2 regions of the Paenibacillus oryziterrae genome follow, and region 1 is predicted to be linked to the other one. Evidence: a T-box and tRNA genes for the amino acid it is inferred to sense, from the RefSeq annotation. Region 1 holds a T-box; the other holds one or more tRNA genes.
What was found. A T-box is a leader RNA that pairs with one kind of tRNA and senses whether it is charged. The one in region 1 lies ahead of ACAN55_RS08415 (arginine--tRNA ligase), so its partner is inferred to be a tRNA-Arg.
Positions count from the first base shown of each region.

Region 1 (12,641 bases):
TGAAGGCTGCGGCTCCGAAGGCCTCTTCTTCCGGCGTCCAGTTAAAAGAAAGGAAGAATTCTGCCGGAGAAATATGAGCAAAGAGAAGCAGCGCTGTTTTACCGATGAATAAAATTACGAGACCCAGCACAAAACAAAGCGCCAAGATACTGAACAAGAAATAATATCTGAAAAAAATGTTGCCGGCCATGTGCCGCTTATGGCGCTTCTGAGCTGCCAAATCTTCTTTGGCACTCCCGTTCGCCCGGGCTGCCAGACTGTGAACCGGTGACCCCATGACTTTCCCTCCTGTGAGCGGCCACTCCCTTAGAATCCGGGACTGGCCGCTGCTGCCGTTCAGTATAGAATTGGATAGCTGTATTATTTCATAGCCGAAATCGGAATGAATTTAAGCTTTTTCAGTGAACCTTGTTGGAACTTCTTGCTTTGGATATAAGAGATAAATTCTTTAGTTGCACCTGTTGGCTGGCCTTTAGTCATAAAGTAACCGTATGCCCAGATCTTGTATGTTCCGTTAATAACATTATCCGTAGTAGCAGCAACACCATTGAATTTCACGGCTTTCACATCACCGCTAACATATACAAGGTCAATGTATCCGATGGAGTTCGGAGTTGTGCTTACAGCAGTCTTCATATCACCGCTCGATCCGGTTTCTTTATAGTTCTTCTCTTTCTTCACGATATCGCCGCCGCCAAGGGCTTTAGCCTGGTAGTTAACGCGGGTACCGGATCCAAATGCGCGGGTAATGACAACGATATCGGCATCCGAACCGCCTACCTCTTTCCAGTTCGTGATTTTGCCGGAGAAGATGCCTCTAAGCTGCTCAGTAGTCAAGTTGTCTACACCTACGTTCTTGTTAACGATTGTTGCAAAAGGAATGACAGCCACTTTATTCGCAACCTGACCATCAAAAGCTTTGAAGCCTGGAACGTCAATGCTCGCATCCCAGTCGCAAGCACCAATGTCAGCAATCCCTTTCTTTACGGCTTGCGGCCCAGTAACGGAACCCTTACCGGAAGCGGCGATTTTCACTTTTGGATGAAGCTTTTGAAATTCTTTAGCGGCTTGAAGCGTCAACGGCAGAAGTGCCGTTGAGCCATTGACCGTAATTTTACCGCTTAATGAATCCGCTGCTGCTGCAAACCCCGCAAACGAAGCTGTTGCTGCGATAACGGCTGTGAGTGCTGTTACCGTGAATTTTCTAAAAATATTCATTTAATGAATCTCCTCTCGGCTGTCGTGCCGTATTTTTGTAATGGTATATCCGTTGTTTAGGAACGTTCTTATTTCGAAAGCTGTACAGCTTTGGCATTCTGGATGACCGAAAGCTTACCTTCAATAACTACCGCCAATTTGCTGCCGTCCTGGGATACTGCGATTTCATCGATGCCCGTTGTAGTGCGGTACAGTTCTGTTTTCACTCCAGCTGGTGTAAGGGCATAAATCCGTGTGCTGCCGTCAGTAGCTGTGCCAGCAACAACCAGGCCGCTGCTAACTTTTGCGGACCAGACCACCTCGATATCAAGACTCCAGTCAGCGAGTGTTCCATCCGTTTTTACAGTCTTCAATGTGTTGAGGACCTTACCATCTGGATCAGCACTCAGGTATACCACGCTGTTGTCTGCCAGGATTTCCGGATACAGCTTGTTATCCGCAAGGGTAGTCAATGCTGCCGGTTTCGCATCCTTAGTGGCAAGATCCAGCTTAAAGAGTTGTCCGCCTGCCTTACTGAAGTCAACAGACAGGGAATCCTCTGTGCTATCAGCATCATTTTTAGCAACCCCGGTTACATTGACAATATATACTGCTGTTTTGCCGTCAGCGGAAATCCGCAAGTCGGATTTATTCTCTACTTTGTCAACCAGCAACTCAGTTACCGTCCCGCTGGCAACCGCAATTTGTGAAATTTTCTCTTGCTTGTCTCCTTGGACGAAGTAAATTATTGTTCCGTCCTGGGACCATACAAGGTCAGTCTTTACCGAAGTGTCGCTGCCAAGAACCTTAATGATACCGGAGGAGAGATCAATGAGATTCAGATGACCTGTATCATCGGTGAAAGCGCCCCATTGTTGGTCTGGAGATACTGTGAAATCAACAGCACGTGCGTCGGTTGAGAATGTATCATAGTAACCCGGAGTTGTAGTGAATTTGACAAGCTGCAGAGCCTCGGAATCCTCACGGTTCGCAATGATGCTGCCATCGGCAGTCCAGTGGAGGGTATCGAATTCACCGGCAAGTCGAGCAGGGTTTGTGATGGCATTAGGCTTCACTTGCACTTCACCACCAAGGCCGTTCACCAGCTTGGTCAGCTCAACATACGTTTTACCTTTATATACTACTGGCGCTACAGTGAAGGTTCCTTGAACACCGTCTGCCTGAAAGCTTTTGGAGCCTATTTTTAATTGAAGGGTATGTAATCCTCTGATATCGCTCAGTTCGATGCCGGTTGCTCCAACTGTTAAGGAAGCTCCCAGTTTGCCCGCTACCTGGCTCAGCGAATACAACTTGTAACCGCCGCTGTCAATGGTATTGAAGGTGGCGGATGCTCCGTTAACTGTCCAAGAAACGGAACCTTCCTTGATTGCAACAGCAGATATCGTTGTTTTACTGTTAGCCGAAGTTTTCGCACTGCCACTAACACTTGCTGCTGATGCACTGGCTGCTCCTGCTGTAACGAGAAGTGCGGAAGCCAAAGCTGTGCTTAACCATTTACTGTTTTTCAATATATTCACCCTTTTCATCTAGGTAACTGCTTCTCTTATTTTCAGCTACAATTGTCAAAGGCGTTGCAGAGGAATGTAATGGAAATATTAACTTATTATTTTTATGCGGATTTATTTACATTAAGGATAAAATACGTTATATTATGAGTGAGTACTCACTCATTTTAAGAATCGAGGAGATTATGATGATAAACGCTGCTCCGGTCATTAAGGCAGATCATGTCGGCAAATCATTTGGCAGCAAAGTAGTACTAGATCAAATTTCGCTTCAAGTAGAACAAGCTGAAACCTTTGGCATTCTGGGCCCCTCTGGCTCCGGCAAAACAACACTCGTTAAGCTTCTGACAGGTATTGATGTTGCTTCCTCAGGTGAGATCCATGTTCTGGGAGTCCAAATCCCCAAACTGGCTATGCTTCAGCAAATGGGTTACATGGCACAGTCGGATGCACTGTACACCGAGCTTAGCGCTAAAGAAAACTTGGAGTTTTTCGCATCCCTGTATGGTTTAAAGGGGGCTAAGCGGACACAACGGATTCAGGAAGTCATGGAGCTTGTAAATCTGCAGGATCATTTACGTAAAGGTGTCGGTCAATACTCAGGAGGAATGAAACGCCGCCTCTCACTGGCCATTGCCCTGCTGCACGAACCTCCGCTCTTGATTCTGGACGAACCGACTGTCGGGATTGATCCGGTACTTCGCAAATCCATCTGGGATGAGCTGAGAGCACTCAATAAGAGAGGAACTACGATTGTGCTGACTACACATGTAATGGATGAAGCGGAGAAATGTGACCGGCTTGCTATGATCCGGGACGGCAAACTTCTAGCAGTGGATACTCCGCAGGGATTATTACAGGCTACAGGGACAACTTCGATTGAAGAGGCCTTTCTATATTATGGAGGTGTACGTTCATGAGAATCCGGGCTATTACCCTTCGTATCCTTCAGCAATTTATTCATGATAAAAGAACGATGGCGCTGATGTTCATCGCTCCCCTGCTAGTCCTGAGTCTAATGAGCCTCGTCTTTAATGGTAATGCTTATGAACCGAACATTGGCGTGTCCGGAGGAGCAGCTAAACTTACCGCATCGCTCGAAAGCTATGACGCTAACGTAACGGATTATTCCACGGCTGAGCTTGGTTCTAAAGCCTTGCAGAACGGGGATATTGATGCCCTAATCACGATGGACGGAGTTTCGCCGAAAGTCCTGCTGGAAGGCAGCAACCCGACGGCGAACCGCGCAGTTATGCAGACGCTTGAACAGGCCTCTCAGGATCTTATCCCCTCTTCCCAAGGTAAGGTTCAGCCGGTCATCGACTATCTTTATGGATCTGCGGATATGAAGACCATCGACCGTTTTGGCCCTATTATGATCGGAGTTTTCGTCTTCTTCTTCGTCTTCCTGATTGCCGGTGTATCCTTCCTGCGCGAACGAACAACGGGTACATTGGAACGCTTGCTGTCTACACCTCTAAAGAGATGGGAGATTGTAATCGGCTATGTCTGCGGTTTCGGGATCTTCACCGTATTTCAGGCATTATTGATCTCCTGGTTCTCCATTCAGGTGCTTGGTATCCTAATGACCGGAAGCTTCGGTTATGTACTGCTAATGACGTTGCTATTGTCCATGACGGCCCTTACTCTGGGAACCTTACTGTCCGCATTCGCAGCTAATGAGCTGCAGATGATCCAGTTCATCCCGCTGATTATTGTTCCACAGATCTTCCTCAGCGGCCTGTTCCCGATGGACACCTTACCGCTGTGGCTGCAACGGGTTGGTCTGGCGACACCTCTATATTATGGGGCCGAGGCACTAACGAATGTTATGGTTCGCGGCAAAGGCTGGGATGCCATTGCACTCAATGTCTACGTGTTAATTGGCTTCTCCCTGCTGTTTATGATGCTGAACGTACTGGCCCTGAGAAAGCACCGCAAAATGTAAACTTGTCTCGGGCTGTGGTAATATAACAGAGCAGAAAGATGTCTGGAGGGTTGCCGTATGGCCGAGCAACATGTGAATAAATACGATAAGAATACAGAAGATGCATGGATCGAAGAGCTTATATCCATCGGCAAAGAAGAGAAAATGACCGAAAAGCAGATGTCCATCATGCAGGCGGCAATCGAGGTTTTTTCCGAAAAAGGATTCTCAGCTGCGGCTACAAGTGAAATCGCCCAGAAGGCCGGCGTCGCAGAAGGGACTATATTCCGATACTACAAAACGAAAAAAGACCTGCTGCTGTCGATCATCGGACCCACCATGAGCCGGATGATTGCCCCTTTCGTTATGAGGAACTTCAACGGGATTCTGGAAATGCCTTTTGACAGCTACGAGGACTTCCTGCGTGCCTTTACGATTAACCGGCTTGAATTTGCCCGCAAGAACTTTAAAATCATCAAGATCCTGATTCAGGAGATCCCTTTCCAGCCTGTACTGCGGGAACATTTTATGGAGCACATACTTAGCAAAGTGGTGGAGAGGGTCGAGGAGATTGTCGAGCATTTTAAGGAAAAAGGTGCGGTTATCGATGTACCGACGTCTGCCGTCATCCGCTTCTCCGTTTCCTCCATTGTCGGCTTCCTACTTGCCCGGCTGCTGCTGCTGCCCGAGAAGGACTGGGATGACGAGAAGGAAATTGAGCTTACCATACAGTTCATTATGCACGGCATCAGTGCTCCAGGGATTGAACGCCTTAAATAAATTATCGCAGTATCGTTTCTTGTATTTCCATTAAAAATAGGGTGTTCCTGCAGCCGCTTCGAACGGCTTGGGAAACACCCTTTGTTAATTAAGCAGCCTTGCCCAGCAGGAAGCTAATAATGAGAATACAGAAGACGATTAATGTAATTCCTACATATAAATAGTCTTTTTCTTTAAGGAAGACCACCAGAGACGAAGCGACCCGCAGCACCGGGGTTAAGATAAGCAGGAATAATCCGCTCTGCATAATGGCTACAGCCTTGAAATCAGCCACTCCTTGTAGCATCCCGCCGAGCGTTACCGGATACGTCCCTTCAGGATATCCTCCTACTCCGGTCACCAGCAGCTTCAGCAGGCCTAACAGAATAACCGAGGCACTGATCAATACGCCAATCCGCAGCACCTTGCTCACGATGAGCTCCACTTCGCCAATCCGGCTAACCGCGGTTTCTTTTACACCCTCCATTATAATCTCACTCCCTGTACGATCATTTGCACCGCTACATAAATCAGCACCGGTATAAATAGCTTACGGATCGTCTGATTCTTGAGGCGCTGCATAATCTTTGATCCAAGCGTAGCTCCGAGAAGAACGCCCAAAGCTACAGGAGCCGAGATTACCGGGTCAATATCACCGCGCAGCATATATATTCCCGCGCTCGCCGCCGCTGTGACACCCATCATAAAATTGCTGGTCGCCGTCGAAACTTTCATTGGCAGCTTCATAAACATATCCATCGCCATCACCTTGAAACTTCCGCTCCCAATGCCGAGCAGACCCGAAATCACACCCGCTCCGTACATCACGCCAAAACCTCCATAAACATTTCCTACATTATAGGAAATCTCCCGTTTATGGGCCTTATCATAATAACTTCCCGCGAGCTTCAGCTTCTGTGATGCCGGATGCATCTCTACACCCTCCGGCAGCTCGCTGTTTCGGTTCTTGAGCATGTTCAGTGCCGAATAGAGCAGCAAGACAGCGAAGACGATATACAAAACCTGCGGGGCAAATATTCCGCCCAGGAATGCTCCGGTTATCGCCCCGGTCGTTGTAGCTATCTCCAGGAACATTCCGGCACGCACATTCGTGATTTTATCCCGGATATACGCAACTGCCGCTCCGCTCGATGTAGCGATTACGGAAATCAGGCTTGCCCCGATCGCAAATTTAATATCTACCCCGAAGAGCAGCGTTAATGCAGGAGTAACGATAATCCCCCCGCCCAGCCCCAAAACGGAACCGATGATTCCCGCTGAAATAGCGATTAAAAAGATACTTAATGTTGTAAGTGCCATAATTTCATTCTCCGCTTCATGATTGTCAATTGCGTATCCGCACAAGATGTTGTCCCTGCGCTTTTCCGTTCAAAATACTATGCCTATCCCGGCATTTTGTCAACGGGCTCCGGAATTGACTTACCCATTAGAAGTGCTATATTGATTTAGTATTCTCCACCCCCCATTGAGCGAGATCATTATAGTGTTGAACCAAAAGAGTCTGCCGATGATCAGGAAATGGAGAATTACATGAGGACAAGCTTTACATGCTTCCGGCGTTAATGTATAGAGTTACAGGTGCTGATAAAACGCTATACAAGCCGGATGTACATGAGATTATAAATTAAAGGATGGGTCATGTTATGGGCTTCAGTGTCTCGGAAAGGGTTATTAAGCTGCTGTGCGGCAACATTGCTTTTGACAAAGGCCTCGCTTATTATCAGGCCGGAAGAGTAACAGTGCTGTATGCCGATACGGATGAGATTTCTGAACCTTCGCGTTACGAAGCCGATGTCCTGGGGGAGAGCTGCTACAATGTTCGGGCTGTGATCGATAGCGATGGAGATGTAAGGGCCGCCTGCACGTGTCCTGACTATTATCAGGGAGGTCCTTTCTGCACCCATATTGCAGCTCTCCTGATTACCGTTCTCGACCTGCAGAACAGTGAAAAAGGAGAAGGCCAGACTGCTAGCTCTAATGCAGGCTTTTCACGCGATCAACACCTGGTAGACGGTATGCTGGGCATGTTCGGAACCAGCCGGCCGCGTCCCAGCGGGACCGGAACTTTTGTCGATAATCGGGAACCCCTTTCTGTGGCATGGACTTGCAAGCCTTTTACATTAGAATCCGGTAACCGCATGTTTGGCATAGAATTCAAAATCGGGCTGAAACGCTCCTACATTGTGCCTAAAATCCGTGCCTTCCTCCTGAGTGTCCAGCGCGGGGAAGCCTATGAATTCTCTAAGCAATTTGTCTATGAACCTTCCATGCACAGCTTTGCTAAAGAGGACAATGACATACTCCAGAAGCTGATCGAAATCGTAGTCAACGAGCAAATGTACCGTTACAGCTTCGGCGCCAACTTCGGATCTGCTGTACCAGGAGGTGAGCGGTTGCTGCCGGTGCCTCCGTATTTCTGGGATTCTTTACTCCCGGCGCTTACTAGGGCACCTCTTACTTATATACAGCAAGGTGATAAATGGGTTGAAGGTATTCAGGTGACTGCGAAGAAACCTCCGGTCCGCTTTCAGCTTAAGTCTGCCGAGTATGCAGAAGCTGGATATCATCTGGATGTTGAGGGATTGGACGCCATGGTAATCATGACGGATTACGGATTTATTGTATCCGATGGTCAACTGCTGAAACTGCCGCAAGAAGATTGCAGGCGTCTTGCCGGAGTGCAGGCTATGCTGGAGAATTCCCGTAGGGATGGCATCGGCATCATGCCTGAGCAGATGGAATCTTTTATGGATAAGGTGGTTCCCGGTCTTAAACAGATCGGGCATGTCACGATATCGGACAGTATTTCTAAGCGTATCATTCAATCTCCATTGACGGCGCGGCTCTATCTCGACCGTTTGAAGGACCGGCTACTGGCTGGACTTGAGTTCCAATATGGTGATATTGTGATCAATCCTCTCGACGAGAAAAGACAGTCACGTGAAAATTCGTTAATTCTTGTGCGGGATACAGACAAGGAGCGACGGATTCTGGATCTGATGGAGCAAGACACCATCGTACAGACGGAAGGCGGATATTATTTGAGCGGCGAAGACGCCGAATATGACTTCCTGTACCATACGGTTCCGCTACTTGAACCACATCTTGATGTTTATGCGACCACTGCTGTAAAAGCACGATTCTATAAAGGTTCATCTCCTCCGACAGCTACCCTGAGCTGGAACGAGAAAACAGACTGGCTGGAATTCAAATTCGACATCGTCGGTATTCCCGAATCCGAAATCCAGAAGGTCCTGAAATCCCTCCAGGAAAAACGCAGATACTATCGGCTTCCGGATGGGGCGCTCCTGCCTCTGGATACGGAAGAATTCCTGGAAATCATCTCGTTCATGAATGAAGTAGGCATCCATAGAAACGAGATCACCGGCAAGCAGTTTTCTCTGCCTCTGTCCCGGGGATTACATCTGGCAGCCGATGCTGCAAGAGGGGATGCCGTAACCATCGGCAAAAGCCTGCGCAGACTTCTCGATAACATGCAGGATCCGGGCCGGTTGGATTTCCCTGTGCCGGACAGCCTTGCCCCTGTGCTCAGGGACTATCAGGAGTATGGCTTCCAGTGGATGAAGACTTTGGCGAATTACCGGTTTGGAGGGATTCTGGCGGATGATATGGGCCTGGGAAAAACAATGCAGAGTATCGCCTTCCTGCTCTCTGAGCTTCCGGCCATCCGGAAAGATGGCGTTCCCGCGCTTATTGTGGCGCCTGCTTCTGTGGTCTATAACTGGCTAAACGAGCTGCACAAGTTCACACCTGAGATTAAGGCGGTTATTGCCGACGGAAGCGCTGCGGACCGGGGAAAGATTCTTCAGAATGCCGCAAGGGCAGATATCATCATTACTTCTTATCCCCTGCTCCGGCGGGATATCGCAATATATGCCAAGAAATTGTTCCATACACTTATTCTGGACGAAGCGCAGACGATCAAGAACCACGTCACACAAACGGCCCAATCCGTCAAATTACTCCAGGCCCGCTATCGCTTTGCCCTAACCGGGACACCGGTAGAAAACGCCCTTGAAGATATCTGGTCTATCTATGGCGTTGTATTTCCTAACCTGCTTCCCGGCAAAAAAGAATTCCACGATCTGCCGAGAGAAACGGTCGCCCGAAAAATCCGTCCCTTCCTGCTGCGCAGACTGAAGCGGGATGTCCTGAAGGAACTTCCGGACAAGATCGAATCGCTTCAAGCTTCCGAACTGCTTCCGGAACAGAAGAAGCTGTACGTAGCTTATCTTGCCAGACTTAAAAAGGAAGCACTCCGCCATTTAAACAGCGAGGATGCAGGGAGCAACCGGATCAAAATCCTGGCCGGCCTGACCCGTCTTCGCCAACTATGCTGCCATCCTTCTTTGTTCGTAGAAGGATATACGGGCAGTTCAGCGAAAATGGAACAGCTGCTGGAGATTATTGAGGAATGCCGCAGTGCGGGTAAAAGGATGCTTGTTTTTTCACAATTCACCGGAATGTTGGAATTGATCGGACAGGAACTCACACTTCAGGATATTCCTTATTTCTATCTGGACGGACAGACACCTGCCCCTAAGAGGGTGGAACTGTGCAACCAATTTAATGCAGGTGAACGTGACCTGTTCCTTATCTCGTTAAAAGCGGGCGGAACCGGACTAAATCTGACCGGAGCGGACACGGTAATTCTCTACGATTTGTGGTGGAATCCTGCCGTCGAACAACAGGCTGCGGACCGGGCCCACCGGATCGGGCAGAAAAATGTCGTGCAGGTGATCCGCCTTGTCACCCGTGGCACTGTCGAGGATAAAATGTTCGAGCTGCAGCAGAAGAAGATCAATCTGATCGATGAAGTGATCCAGCCGGGTCAGGAAGCCTTATCCAGCTTAACCGAGCAGGATATCAGGGAGATTCTAGGTATATAACGGTGTAGGACTGACGGTGTGGACATAAGGAGTGCGGGTGGAATCTTTTTACTAGAACAACTATTAAGAGATTCGGGCTGCTATTGATTTCTCCGTAAAATTAGCTATACTAGAAAAAATATATACAATCGATGATCGGGAGAGTAATTGCGGGGATCCAGTCTACAGCGAGCCGGAAGAGTGAAAGCCGGTACGGACCAACGCAGTGAAGCGCACCCGGGAGATGGGCTTCTGAACCTCAGTAGGAAGCTCCGGCAGAGGGCCGTTAACCCGTAGAGTGGCTAAGCTTCCCCGTTTAGCAACGAGAGTGGTACCGCGAGCGTTAGCAGCCTCGTCTCTTTGGAGACGGGGCTTTTTTGCATTTTAAAGGAGGTCTTTTCAATGATCGGTCAACGGATTAGAAACCAATTAGAGCAAAGCGTGCATACCGTACTGACGAATCTGGACATCCCGGAAATCAGCAATATTAGAGTGCTTATCGAACAGCCGGCTAATGCCGAAAATGGTGATTATTCCAGCAGCATCGCCATGCAGCTCGCGAAATCTATTCGCAAGTCCCCCCTAGTTGTCGCTGGTCTGATTCAGTCTGAGCTTCAGCAGAAGGGATTGATCGGCGGCCTTATTCAAAAGGTTGAAGTTGCGGCTCCTGGGTTTATCAATCTGTTCGTGAACTGGCGGGTATGGGCCGAGAGCACCTTCGAACTGCCGGATCATTCCGGAGAAAAAATCGTTATCGAGCATACTTCAGTGAACCCGAACAAATCGATGCACATAGGCCATCTGAGAAATTCTTGTATCGGAGACACACTGGTGCAGATTTTGAAAAGAACGGGGTATGACGTAGAGGTTCATAATTATATTGACGATTTGGGCAATCAACTGGCTGACACGGTAGTTGGGCTGCTGCATGTGGACCTTCAGGGTGAACATGAACGTTTTGGCGATTATTGCTGGGACCTTTATTCCAGTGTCAATAAGGTGTACGCGGCAGATCCGGGTATGACCGTCAAGCGTGTAGATATTCTTCATGGGCTTGAAAACGGCGGCGGCAACGAAGCCTGGCTCGGGACCCTTGTCGCCGAAAGAATCGTAAAAGAGCATGTCGAGGAAATGAAAGGATTTGGTATCAATTATGATCTGCTGGTATGGGAGAGCAGCATCGTAAGGGAAGGATTTTGGGAATCTGCTTTTGAGCTGCTGCAGCAATTACCTGTGTTTGTGCAGGAACAGGAAGGAAAGCTGGCTGGCTGCTGGGTGCTGAAACAGGCGGTCACAGAGACCCGTGGAGAAACAGATACTGATGAGCACAACGCGGATAAAGTGCTGGTACGGTCGAATGGCATTTTAACGTATACCGCCAAGGATATCGCTTATCATCTATGGAAATTCGGACTGCTGGATAAAGACTTTTTGTACAACGAATTCACAGCGGGCTTATGGACTACAGGAAAGGAAGGGCTTAAGCAGGCTTTTGGCCAGGCGGATAAGGTTATTAATGTCATTGATTACAGACAGGAATACCCCCAGCAGATGGTGAAGATGGCCTTAGGAGCGCTTGGATATACTTGTCAGGCAGAGCAACTGAACCATGTAAGCTATGGTGTGGTTTCGCTGAGTCCAGCTTCCGCCGCAGAACTAGGCATTGATACCTCTGACGGCAAAAGCTCCTATGCCATGTCGGGGCGGCAAGGTATAGGCGTTAAAGTAACCGATCTCGTGCAGCTCATGGAACAGGTTATTGAAGATACACGTCCTGATAAAAGCGGGCTATCCAGCCGGCTGATCGCTACTGCGGCCATCCGCTACTATCTGCTCCGGTTCAATCTGGGAACCGAAATTATTTTTGATTTCAGACAGGCTACAGAAATATCCGGGAACACGGGTGTGTATTTACTGTATACCTATGCGCGTGCGAAAAGTGTATTGACTAAAACAGATTTTCCCGGACATACCAAACTCCCGTTATTCCCGCAGGAACTGGATAAAGCAGAAGCTGCGCTTTTAAGACATTTAAGCACATGGCAGGATACGCTCTTTTTGGCAGGCAAAGAACTGACGCCAGGCTCAATCTGCAATTATGCTTTTACACTTGCCTCCTTGTTCAATCATTTCTATTCCCAATGTCCGATTCTCAAAGGGAAGTCCGAAAGCGTGGATTTCAGGATCTGGCTGACATATACATTCTCTGAAACTCTGGGTGATGCGCTCCAGGTGCTTGGTCTGCCGCTGCCGGACCGGATGTAGACTGTTCCCTCCGGAACGCACAAAGCCTTCCGAAAGGAAGGCTTTGTGTGACGTCCC
Region 1 is NZ_JBGJZO010000005.1:162,721-175,361, reverse strand. It holds gene pstC (phosphate ABC transporter permease subunit PstC) at 1-277, opposite strand, end outside; gene ACAN55_RS08455 (phosphate ABC transporter substrate-binding protein) at 361-1,218, opposite strand; gene ACAN55_RS08450 (TolB family protein) at 1,287-2,726, opposite strand; gene ACAN55_RS08445 (ABC transporter ATP-binding protein) at 2,912-3,643, shown strand; gene ACAN55_RS08440 (ABC transporter permease) at 3,640-4,671, shown strand; gene ACAN55_RS08435 (TetR/AcrR family transcriptional regulator) at 4,729-5,430, shown strand; gene ACAN55_RS08430 (DUF1634 domain-containing protein) at 5,519-5,896, opposite strand; gene ACAN55_RS08425 (sulfite exporter TauE/SafE family protein) at 5,896-6,729, opposite strand; gene ACAN55_RS08420 (DEAD/DEAH box helicase) at 7,074-10,340, shown strand; T-box leader at 10,463-10,682, shown strand; gene ACAN55_RS08415 (arginine--tRNA ligase) at 10,722-12,584, shown strand.

Region 2 (12,641 bases), on a different contig from region 1:
GCGCGTATTCCTCGAGCCTGCGGATGTCGAACCGCTGCCGGAGGCGCTGGAAGCGATTCAGAATGCGGATGCGATCCTTCTTGGCCCGGGAAGCCTGTACACCAGTATTTTGCCGAATTTGCTTGTACCAAAGCTGGCAGAAGCTGTGGTAGCTTCCGAGGCGATCAAAATTTTTGTCTGCAACGTGATGACGCAGCCCGGTGAAACGGATAATTACACCGTCAGCGATCATCTGCAGGCGGTATATGATCATATTGGACTTCATCTTTTCGATTATGTTATTGTCAACGACGGAGAAATTCCGCTTCAGGTGCAGAGTAAATATGCAGAGAAGGGTGCCCGTCCGGTTATGCTTGACCGGGAAGCCTTAGACGAGAGCGGATACAAGGTCATAGCAGATAAGCTGGTATTATTCCGGACCTATCTGCGGCACGATACAGATAAGCTGAGTCACCACATTTACCAGCTTGTCCAAGATTGGATCAACAGAGCCCCCTCGCGTAGCGGGGTGTAGCTTGCAACATCAAGAAAGAGGTGAGACCCTTGTCTTTTGCGGCGCTTACAAAAAAGGAATTGACGATGGTCGAAAGCCAGCCCTGCTGCGATAAAGCGGAAATGTCAGCACTCATCCGAATGAACGGTTCGGTCCAGCTTTCGAGCAAAAAGGTTGTTTTGGATATTTCGACGGAGAATGCCGCGATTGCAAGGCGTGTATATTCCCTGCTTAAGAAATATTACCAGGTCCATATTGAGCTTCTCGTGCGTAAAAAAATGCGTTTGAAGAAAAATAACGTTTATATCGTGCGTATCCCTACACGCGTGCAGGAAATACTGAACGACTTGCGTATTGTTTCCTCAGGCTTTATTTTTACTGACGGTATTGAAGAGGATATCGTGCACAAGAACTGCTGCAAACGTGCTTATCTGCGCGGTGCCTTTATGGCTGGAGGCTCTGTTAACAATCCGGAAGGTTCCTCCTATCACCTGGAAATTGCTTCGATGTATGAGGAGCACTGCAAGGCGCTTGTAACCCTCGCCGGGGAGTTTCATCTGAACGCCCGCTGCATCGAGCGCAAGAAGGGCTTTATCCTGTACATCAAAGAAGGCGAGAAAATCATTGAGTTTCTCAGTCTGATCGGGGCGCATCAAGCCTTGTTCAAATTTGAGGATGTGCGGATTATGCGCGATATGCGCAATTCCGTGAACCGCATCGTCAACTGTGAGACCGCCAATCTGAACAAGACCATCAGTGCGGCTGTACGGCAGATTGAGAATATCAAGCTGCTGCAGCGGGAGGTAGGACTTGCGAGTCTGCCGGACAAACTCAGGGAAGTGGCGGAGATTCGACTGGCCCATCCGGACATTAACCTGAAGGAAGTCGGGGAGATGCTTAAGGGTAGTGTAAGCAAATCCGGGGTTAACCACAGGCTTCGTAAGATTGATGAGCTGGCGGATAAAGTGCGCGGCGGCTGATATTTTGTTCTAGTGTGGATTACGTTATAATGATATAATATTATAAAATTTAATGTGAATTTTTGTGCAGATCTCAAATAGGGGGTAAGCGTTTCATGACAAAGCACCCGGTAGTTGTACGGCTCAAGACGGGTCTTCATGCTCGTCCTGCGGCATTGTTCGTGCAGGAAGCAAACAAGTTTTCGTCGGAGATTTTCGTGGAAAAAGACGATAAAAAAGTGAACGCAAAGAGCATCATGGGGATTATGAGCCTTGCGATCAGTTCGGGCACGGAGATTTATATCAGCGCGGATGGCGCTGACGCGGATCAAGCTGTAACCGCTTTGACGAGTCTTGTGAGCAAGGAAGAGCTCGAAAACCAGTAATAAGCTGAGCTATACTGAAATTGAGCAAAAGCCCTTTGGGGCTTTTTTTATTAGCTATAAACTTCTTTAATAACCAGGGGGCGTGGAGATGGAGAGCAGAGTACGCTTAGTGAAGCCGAGTATGAAGCTCAAGGAGCAGTATCTGGATTTTTACGAGGAGTGGATACATAGCGGGGAAGAGATGGTTCCATGGGTCATCAAGAGAGATCCGTCCGACTTTGAAGATATGCTGAAATTTCTGGGGAATACTGAGACAGCAGTGGACCTTCCAGAGGGCTGGGTACCATCAACTACCTCCTGGCTGGTGGATTCGGATGACAATGTGGTGGGTGCGGTTAACATCAGGCATAGTCTGAATAATGAGCTGATGAATCGCGGGGGACATATCGGATACGGCATCCGGCCTTCCGCACGACGCAGGGGTTATGCCACAGAGCTGCTGAAGCAGTCGTTGCAGATAACGAAGGAGCTCGGAATTAGCAGGGTTCTTGTGGTATGTGATGCGGTGAATATCGCCTCGGAGCGTACTATACGCAACAATGGGGGCATCGAGGATATCCCTTATACCGAAGAAGACGGCAACGTGATTAAACGTTTTTGGATTGAAGCTTGAGATTACGTACCGGGTGTAAAATAATTTGTGGATTGGCCCACGTAACGATGCAACATTTCCCAAATCGCAGCGTCTAGAGGGTACAAACATTTACAAGAATCGAAAGGGGATGGCAAACGTGAAGAAATGGATGAAATCAGTGGGTTCAGTATTGCTTGCGGGAAGCTTGTTGATGGGAGGGATGGCTCTGAGTGGTGCATTTCAAGGACCGGAAAAAGCTTTTGCCGAGGATGTACAGAGAAACATTGTAAGCGTAGTCGGTAAAGGTGAACTTTCGATTAAGCCGGACATCGTCTACCTGTCGATCGGTGTGGATACATCGGCAGCTACGGCTCAGGAAGCGCAAAAGAACAATGCAGCGAAAATCTCGAAGATCACCTCGGTGCTGAAGACCACTTGGGGTATTGCAGACAAGGATATCCAAAGCGTTCAATTCTATGTACAGCCTAACTATTCCTACAGTGAAAAAGAAGGCCAAAAGGTTAACGGCTACAATGCCCACCATACACTTCAGGTTGCTTACCGCAGTCTCGATAAAGTAGGCGCACTCCTTGATGCTGTTTCAGGAGCAGGCGCGAACAACATCGGCAATGCGAGCTTTGCAGTAGAAGATACTTCTGCCTTTGAAGCTCAAGTGATTGAGAAAGCAATGGCTAACGCAGATGTTAAAGCATCAGCAATCGCTAAAGCAGCAAAACGCAGTCTGGGTGTGGTCATCAGTGTCAGCCAAAATGACAGTAGCGTAAATCCGGTGTATTTCAATCAAAACATGAAGCTTGAGGCTGCTGCAGCTGATTCGGCTGCCGGTACTTCCGTTCAACCGGGAGAAGTGAAGATTACAACACAGCTCAGCGTAATGTATGAACTGAAATAGGTTACCCGGAGGATTTCCGGTATAACAGTGAGGGAGGATATCGCCGCTAAGCGGAGGATGCCTCCCTTATTTTTTAACTTAGGCAGCGAATGTGTGAAATCTCTCAGTTTGTTTAAAGAAAGGTAACAAGAGCTTTAACAATCATGGGCAAATACTAAGAAAATGTAAGGGGAGTTGTAACACTCCGTTCGAAGCTACTCTTTATAATGGAAGCTGTGGGCTAACCTTATGACAAATATCGAGCCAGTGAAAAGGAGAAGAAGATATGCAGGAGTGGAGAAGCGTGAGAAAATGGGGCATCAGCGTTATGGCAGCCGGAGTATTGTTTAGCGGAGGCCTCTGGGGAGCGGATCAAGCAGCAGCGGGAGCTTCGCCCGTACAGGTGAAGGCAAGCGTCAGCTCACTTGTGGTGCTGAAAAGAAATGGTGTGGTCACAGAGCAACAGGGAATCTTCAGGGATGGAAAAGTGTGGGTTCCGGTAAGCTTTATGCGGGATACGCTTCGCATGCCGGTTTCTTTTAATAAAGCAGAGAATACCTACACCATCGGTACAGGAAACAAAGAGACCAGGCTTATGGTATCGGAATATGGCGTCGCCATCTTTGTAAACAATTATTATATCTCGGAATATGAAGGGAAGATGCTAAGTAATAAGCTCTATGTTCCATTTGATCTGCTGAGTGATTATTTAGGTTATCAGGGAGACTGGAGTGCTTCCACTGGACGCCTGAATGTGTTGAATAGAGCACAGAATCCCATCACCATATCAACGGAAAGTTATGAGAAAGAGATGACTGGTGTGACTATGAAGCTGGAGTATCCGCAGGTAAGCGGGCTTGCGAATGCGGATGCACAGAAGGCAATTAACAATACGCTGAAGCAGACCATTACCAGCTATGCCGCCGGGGCGGAGCAGGAAATCGCCAATAGAACAGAGGAAGACCGTCCGTATGAGTTCGTAGGCAATTATATCGTTACTTACAATCAGAATGGTGTGCTAAGTCTGATCACAAGCCAATACGGTTATACTGGAGGCGCACACGGGATGACATACCGTAATGCTTTTACCTTCTCCTTGAAAGACGGAAAACGCCTGCTGCTCGGTGATCTGTTTGGAAAGAATCCGGATTACAAAAAGATGCTGAACGCGAGGCTGAACAAGGAGCTAAAAGCGGAAGGCGGATATCTGGGAGGGTTCACCGGACTTGCGACCGAGAAATACTTCTATCTAAAGGACGGCAAGGCCGTTCTCTTCTTCCAATTATATGAATATACGGCGTATGCTCAGGGCTTCCCTGAATATACTTTCACCTTTAAAGAGCTTCTGCCGGATGGAAGCAGTCCATTCACGAGTCTAAAATAAGCTTAAGCTCAGAAGGGTATACAATATTTCCGCTAATGTCCAGGGACATCTTCCGGTGTCCAGGTTCCTCCTCCGCTCATATGCTGAAGAAAGCAGCCAGCTCATGAGGGAGGAGGGAGAGCAGTGGGCTATCAATATACAGCGATCGGAGATTCCTTAACGACCGGGTTCGGAGCGCTTCCCGGAAACGGATTTGTGCCGGTATACCGGAGGATGGCAGAAAGCAGGCTGAGGACTCCCATAAGTTTAGTGAATCTAGGTATCAACGGACTAACTTCGGCGGAGCTTTCACAGCGCGTACGCAGGAATGATATGTTTCGAGGGGCGTTAAAAGAGGCGGAGCTCATCACCATCTCAATCGGCGGCAATGATCTGATCCATGCGGCGAGGTCGGCTTCAAGGCAGCCTCAGAATACATCAAGAATATTGGGTGAGGCGCTGCAGGAATGCAGGCATAATTTCTCAGTAATCATGGGCACAGTCAGCGGATTAAAGTCAGGCTCGCGTGAGCCTTATATCGTTCGGATTGTCGGATTGTATAATCCGTTCCCTGAGTTTCGTGAGGCAACGAATTGGGTCCAGCAGTTTAACCGTTATGCTTCGCAATACAATAGCGGAACGACCGGCTTCGCCGGGATCTATAGTTCCTTTGCCGGACATGAAAGAACACTGCTGTCACTGGATCATCTTCACCCCAATGGCCGCGGGTATCAGGTAATAGCCAATCAGCTTAACGCACTTGGATATGGCCGGCTCTACTGACCGTATGCACATAACAAAGAACCCGTACTTCACTAGTGTGAAGTACGGGTTCTTTTATGCTCAAGAGCTTTCTAAGTATAGTGCTTATACGCCAACAGCAATGGGTCTTTCGATCACTTTGTCGACAATTCCATAGTCCGCAGCTTCGGCAGCAGTCATGAAGTAATCGCGGTCGGTATCTTTTTCGATACGTTCCATCGGCTGACCGGTCCGCTCAGAGAGGATGCGGTTCAGCTTGTCGCGAAGCTTCAGAATGCGACGTGCGCGGATTTCAATATCAGTAGCTTGGCCTTGGGCTCCGCCCAGTGGCTGGTGGATCATAATTTCACTGTTAGGCAGCGCGAACCGTTTGCCTTTAGCCCCAGCGTTCAGCAGGAATGCACCCATGCTTGCCGCCATGCCCACACAGATCGTGGATACATCCGGTTTGATATATTGCATTGTATCGAAAATAGCCATACCTGCGGTAATCGAACCGCCCGGACTGTTGATGTACAGATGGATGTCCTTATCCGGTTCTTCGGCAGCCAGAAACAGCATCTGCGCGATAATGGAATTGGCTACCACGTCATTAACCTCTGTACCAAGGAAAATGATGCGGTCCTTCAGCAGGCGGGAATAGATGTCATAAGCTCGCTCACCGCGGTTGCTCTGTTCTACGACCATAGGAATGTAACTCACGTGGAAAACCTCCTTGAAAATGGGCTGGTGGAATGTCTTTCATTGTTACTCTTACCGTAATAACCACATGATAAACAAATTCAAACAAAAAGTCAAAGAAAGTCAAACTTATTATAAAAAAAGTCTGTTTTCTGAAATTTGGGGTCTGTTCCTGCTTTTGTATACAACAAAAATGACCCATAATGAAGGTCACTTATTAAAAGTTTCCATCTTATGGGTCAATGAGTATCTTTTGGTTAAATATAGTACGGGCTAATTATAAAATTATGGCGCGCCCGCCAAGAATCGAACTTGGATCTCAGGCTTCGGAGGCCTACGTCATATCCATTGGACCACGGGCGCAACAAAAATTATTATAATACAAATAGGAAGCAAAAGCAATCTTTATCTACCATCCTTCACAGGTACAGCAAGATAGAGGGAATATTTGATTTGCGCCCGTCTTATAAAAAAGCGCTTCATTTGGCCATTTAAGACCATCTATGCATAAGAAGAAAAGCAGTTGTTAATTCTACTCTCGGAAGACTTGCGTTTAGGGCAATATTTGGGTAGAATATGGGTGGGACTTAAAAAGTTAACCCGGGACATTTTAAGGCCATAAACAAGGGGATAGAGAAAGACGAAGTTGCAGGAGTGAAAGCATGCGTAACTTATTGGAAATACAAAAGCAGCTTCTGCCTGATCTCATGGAAACCCTTAAGAGACGGTATACGATTCTTCATCAGATCATGCTGTCCGATATTATTGGGCGCAGAACGCTAGCCAATTCTTTGGATATGACAGAGCGTACATTGCGTGCCGAGACAGACCTTCTGAAATCGCAGGGGCTTATCGAGATCGAAAGTGTAGGCATGCGCATCAGCGATGCGGGCCGAAGCTTGCTGGACCTGCTAGAGCCAGTCGCCAAGAGCCTGTTCGGTCTGGACGATCTGGAGGAGAAAATTCGTGCCAAATACGGTCTTAGCAAAGTAATAATTGTGCCAGGCGATTGTGAAACATCACCATTCACCAAGCGTGAGCTTGGGCGGGCAGGTGCAAAAGCGCTGCTTAGTGTATTACGGTGCAATGATACAGTTGCTGTTACCGGTGGTTCAACCTTGGCCGAGATGGCCGATCAGCTAACACCACCCATATCCCTTTCCTGCAAGGATGCCTGGTTCGTACCGGCACGCGGAGGACTGGGAGAAAGCATGGAGATCCAAGCCAATACCATTGTATCCACAATGGCTAAACGGATTGGAGCGCAATATCGGCTGCTGCATGTTCCTGATTTGCTCGGGGAGAATGCTTACCAGTCGCTTACTGAGGATACGAATACAAGAGAAATTGTGCAGATTATCCGGCGCTCACGCATTATTGTGCATGGCATCGGGGATGCTCTGGAAATGACCCGCCGCCGCAAGCTGGACGAGGCAACCGTTGCTGAGATTCAGGCAGAAGGTGCCGTAGCCGAATCGTTCGGATATTACTTCAACGAGAATGGCGAGGTTGTCCACACCATGCTAACGATGGGACTGCGTCTGGAGGACATTGTCCGGACAGAGGTTGTCATTGGAATAGCAGGGGGCAAGCGCAAGGCAAAAGCCATTCATGCGATGCTTCGCTTCGGCCAGGAGGATATTTTGGTCACGGATGAGGCAGCCGCAGTAGAAATTGGCAGGGAAATTGATGAACAAGCACATTTAATCCTTCGTCTTCCATAATGTGGGGGGCATAATTTTCCAACATGCATTATACTTAACCTTGTTGTCTTGACAGGCTTAACATCCTGTCTTGAATAAATAAAACGAAATCTAGGAGGAACTATTCAATGAGTGTAAAAGTTGGTATTAACGGTTTTGGACGTATTGGACGCCTTGCATTCCGCCGTATTCAAAATGTAGAAGGTATCGAAGTGGTAGCTATCAATGACTTGACAGACGCTAAGATGCTTGCTCATTTGTTGAAATATGATACAACTCAAGGAACTTTTAACGGTGATGTTGAAGTTCATGACGGTTTCTTCAAAGTAAACGGTAAAGACGTTAAGGTTCTTGCGAACCGCAACCCTGAAGAATTGCCTTGGGGCGAGCTTGGCGTTGACATCGTTCTGGAGTGCACAGGCTTCTTCACAACTAAAGAAGCAGCTGAAAAACACCTTAAAGGTGGAGCTAAGAAAGTTGTTATCTCTGCACCAGCTACAGGCGACATGAAAACCGTTGTTTACAACGTTAACCATGACATCCTTGATGGTACTGAAACTGTAATCTCCGGTGCTTCTTGCACAACGAACTGCCTGGCTCCTATGGCAAAAGTTCTTCAAGACAACTATGGCGTTGTAGAAGGTTTGATGACTACAATTCACGCTTACACTGGCGACCAAAACACTTTGGATGCTCCACACGCTAAAGGTGACTTCAGACGTGCTCGTGCAGCAGCAGAGAACATTATCCCTAACACTACCGGTGCTGCAAAAGCAATCGGCCTGGTTATCCCTGAACTTAAAGGTAAATTGGACGGTGCAGCTCAACGTGTTCCAGTAGCAACTGGTTCCCTGACTGAATTGGTAACTGTTCTTGAAAAAACCGTAACTGTTGAAGAAATCAATGCAGCTATGAAAGCAGCTTCTGATTCCGAAACTTATGGTTACACTGAAGATGAAATCGTATCTTCCGACATCAAAGGAATCACTTTCGGTTCCCTGTTTGATGCTACACAAACTAAAGTATTGACTGTTGGCGACAAACAACTGGTTAAAACTGTTGCTTGGTATGACAATGAAATGTCCTACACTGCACAATTGATCCGTACTTTGGAACACTTTGCAAAAATCGCTAAGTAATATTGTTTTTATATAAGTCCAGCTTAAGAGCGGAAACAGAATTCCATTGTTTCCGCTCTTTCTGAGAATATTAAGCAAAGTATAAGGATACTTCATACTTTGCTTATATTTCTTGAGAATTATATGCCTTAAATGCGGGATTGTATAAATTTGTGTGTGGAGGAAACAAACATGAACAAGAAAAGTGTCCATGATGTAGAAGTTAAAGGTAAACGCGTATTTGTACGCGTAGATTTCAACGTGCCAGTAGAAGACGGTAAAATCACGGATGATACACGTATCCGCGAGACCCTTCCTACTATTAAATACCTGATCGAGAACGGTGCAAAGGTCATTCTGGCCAGCCATATGGGCCGCCCAAACGGTCAATTTGTAGATTCCCTGCGTTTGACAGGTGCAGCAGCACGTCTGTCCGAGCTTCTCGGCAAACCGGTTGCTAAGGCTGACGAAGCTGTTGGCGAAGCTGTTAAAGCACAAATCGCTGAGCTTGGTGAAGGCGATGTACTCGTACTTGAGAACGTTCGCTTCTACCCAGGTGAAGAAAAGAACGATCCTGAATTGGCTAAGCAGTTCGCTGAACTGGCTGACCTGTTCGTGAATGACGCATTCGGCGCGGCTCACCGTGCGCATGCTTCTACAGAAGGTATCGCTCATTATCTGCCGGCAGTATCCGGTCTTTTGATGGAGAAAGAATTGTCTGTTCTTGGTAAAGCACTTGCTCAACCAGAACGTCCTTTCACTGCTATCATTGGCGGTTCCAAGGTAAAAGACAAGATCGATGTTATTAATAACCTGCTGACTTTGGCTGACAATGTATTGATTGGTGGCGGACTTGCTTTCACGTTCTCCAAAGCTCAAGGTCACGAAATCGGAAACTCCCTTGTTGATAACGACAAAATCGATACAGCTCTTGGCTTTATTGAGAAAGCAAAAGCACTAGGCAAAAACTTCCTGCTTCCTGTGGATGCAGTAGTTGCTGATAAATTCGGTGCAGATGCCAATACCAAAGTTGTTGACATCAACGAAATCCCTGAAGGCTGGATGGGTCTGGATATCGGACCGAAAACTGCAGCAATGTATGCTGACGTTATCAAAGAATCCAAGCTGGTTGTTTGGAACGGACCTATGGGTGTGTTCGAAATCGACATCTTCGCTGAAGGTACAATTGCTGTAGCTAAAGCGTGTGCAACTACTGAAGGTTACACCATTATCGGCGGTGGTGATTCTGCAGCTGCTGCAGAGAAATTCAACCTGGCTGACCAAATGGATCACATCTCCACTGGTGGCGGCGCATCTCTTGAGTTCATGGAAGGCAAGGCACTTCCAGGCGTAGAAGCACTGAACGACAAGTAAGACGAGAAGGAGGCATTCCAAGATATGAGAACACCTATTATCGCAGGCAACTGGAAAATGTTCAAAACCGTTCCGGAAGCCGAAAGCTTTGTTGCTGAAATCAAAGGCAAAGCAGAAGTAGATGGCGTAGAAACAGTAATCTGCGCACCATTCACCAACCTGCCAGCTTTGGTAGCAGCAGTTAAAGGCACCAGCATTAAAGTTGGTGCACAAAACCTGCACTTCGAAGATAACGGCGCCTACACTGGCGAGATCAGCGGTGTAATGCTGAAAGATCTCGGCGTAGATTATGTTATCATCGGCCACTCCGAGCGCCGTGCCTATTTCGGTGAAACGGACGAAATCGTTAACAAAAAGATGCATGCGGCATTCCGCCACGGCATCACTCCAATTGTCTGCGTAGGCGAGAAGCTTGAAGAGCGTGAAGCTGACCAGACTAAAGACGTATGCAAAGTTCAAACTGAAGCGGCATTTGCCGGCCTTAGTGCAGAACAAGCAGCACAAGTGGTTATCGCTTATGAGCCTATCTGGGCCATCGGCACAGGCAAATCTTCCACTTCCGAAGATGCCAACGAAGTTATTGCTTACATCCGTACCCTTGTAAAAGGTCTGTACGATGAAGCAACTGCTGAAGTGGTACGTATTCAATACGGCGGCAGCGTGAAGCCTGAGAACGTAACTGAGTATATGGGACAAAGCGACATCGACGGCGCTCTTGTCGGCGGTGCCAGCTTGCAGCCTGCTTCCTTCGTTTCACTAGTTGAGGGGGCGAAGTAAGGATGTCAGCACCAAGACCCGTTGCTTTGATCATTATGGATGGGTTCGGTTTGCGCAATACGGCTGAAGGCAACGCGGTTGCTCAAGCCAATAAACCGAACTACGACCGTTACCTGAAAGAATATCCGAACACCACGCTTACCGCTTGCGGTGAAGCTGTGGGACTGCCGGAAGGACAAATGGGGAACTCCGAAGTCGGACACCTTAACATCGGCGCAGGCCGGATCGTATACCAGGATCTGACCCGTATCGACAAGTCCATCCGCGACGGAGAATTCTTCGAGAACGAAACATTGGTTGCGGCGGTAAGAAGCGCTAAAACCACTGGCAAGAAACTTCACTTGTACGCGCTTGTATCTGATGGTGGCGTACATAGCCACATTCAGCACTTGTTCGCAATGCTGGATCTTGCTAAAAAAGAAGACATGCATGAAGTTTATGTTCATGCTTTCATGGATGGACGCGACGTAGCTCCTGACAGTGGACAGAAGTTCATTCAGGATCTGCAAGCGAAGATCGAGGAAGTTGGCGTAGGCGCCATTGCTACTGTCTCCGGACGTTATTATGCAATGGACCGCGACAAACGCTGGGAACGTGTAGAGAAAGCTTACCGCGCAATGGTATATGGCGAAGGCCCTAAATATACAAATGCACTGGAAGCAATCACTGCATCCTACCAGAATTCCGTATATGACGAATTCGTTGAACCAAGCGTTATTGTAGACAGCGAAGGCAAACCGTTGGCAGCAGTAGAAAGCGGCGATTCCGTCGTATTCCTCAACTTCCGCCCGGACCGCGCCATTCAGCTGTCACAAGTATTTACGAACCAAGATTTCCGCGGCTTCGACCGTGGTGCTTTGTTCCCGCAGAACCTGCACTTCGTATGCCTGACCACATTCAGCGAAACGGTACAAGGCTTCGTAGCCTACTCGCCGAAGAACCTGGATAATACCTTGGGTGAAGTGCTTGTACAGAATAACAAGAAGCAGCTGCGTATCGCGGAGACTGAAAAGTATCCTCACGTTACCTTCTTCTTCAGCGGTGGACGCGATGAGGAGCTTCCGGGTGAAACCCGTATCCTGATCAACTCTCCGAAAGTGGCAACCTATGATCTGCAACCTGAGATGAGCGCTTACGAAGTGGCAGCGGCCTGCGTAGCGGAGATCGAAGCAGACAGACAAGATGCCATTATCCTTAACTTTGCGAACCCTGATATGGTTGGACACTCCGGTATGCTGGAGCCAACAATCAAGGCTGTAGAAGTTACGGATGAATGTGTTGGCAAGGTAGTGGATGCCGTTGTTGCTAAAGGCGGCGTAGCGATCATTATCGCCGACCACGGTAATGCGGACATGGTATTTGACGAAGAAGGCCGTCCGTTTACGGCTCACACGACAAATCCGGTTCCTTTCATCTTGACATCCAACGATGTAGTATTGCGCGAATCCGGTATTCTTGCTGATGTAGCGCCAACCATTCTGGATCTGATGGGACTTCCGCAACCAGCGGAAATGACCGGACAATCCATGATTGCCAGCCGTAAATAAGCTGAATTCCGT
Region 2 is NZ_JBGJZO010000002.1:447,309-459,949, reverse strand. It holds gene ACAN55_RS04400 (gluconeogenesis factor YvcK family protein) at 1-514, shown strand, start outside; gene whiA (DNA-binding protein WhiA) at 544-1,473, shown strand; gene ACAN55_RS04390 (HPr family phosphocarrier protein) at 1,569-1,838, shown strand; gene ACAN55_RS04385 (GNAT family N-acetyltransferase) at 1,927-2,451, shown strand; gene ACAN55_RS04380 (SIMPL domain-containing protein) at 2,570-3,325, shown strand; gene ACAN55_RS04375 (PdaC/SigV domain-containing protein) at 3,609-4,688, shown strand; gene ACAN55_RS04370 (GDSL-type esterase/lipase family protein) at 4,812-5,450, shown strand; gene clpP (ATP-dependent Clp endopeptidase proteolytic subunit ClpP) at 5,535-6,131, opposite strand; tRNA gene ACAN55_RS04360 (tRNA-Arg) at 6,399-6,473, opposite strand; gene ACAN55_RS04355 (sugar-binding transcriptional regulator) at 6,773-7,834, shown strand; gene gap (type I glyceraldehyde-3-phosphate dehydrogenase) at 7,942-8,952, shown strand; gene ACAN55_RS04345 (phosphoglycerate kinase) at 9,124-10,305, shown strand; gene tpiA (triose-phosphate isomerase) at 10,330-11,082, shown strand; gene gpmI (2,3-bisphosphoglycerate-independent phosphoglycerate mutase) at 11,085-12,629, shown strand.
Region 2: it encodes a tRNA-Arg, which carries the amino acid that the T-box ahead of ACAN55_RS08415 (arginine--tRNA ligase) is inferred to sense. The anticodon was not compared.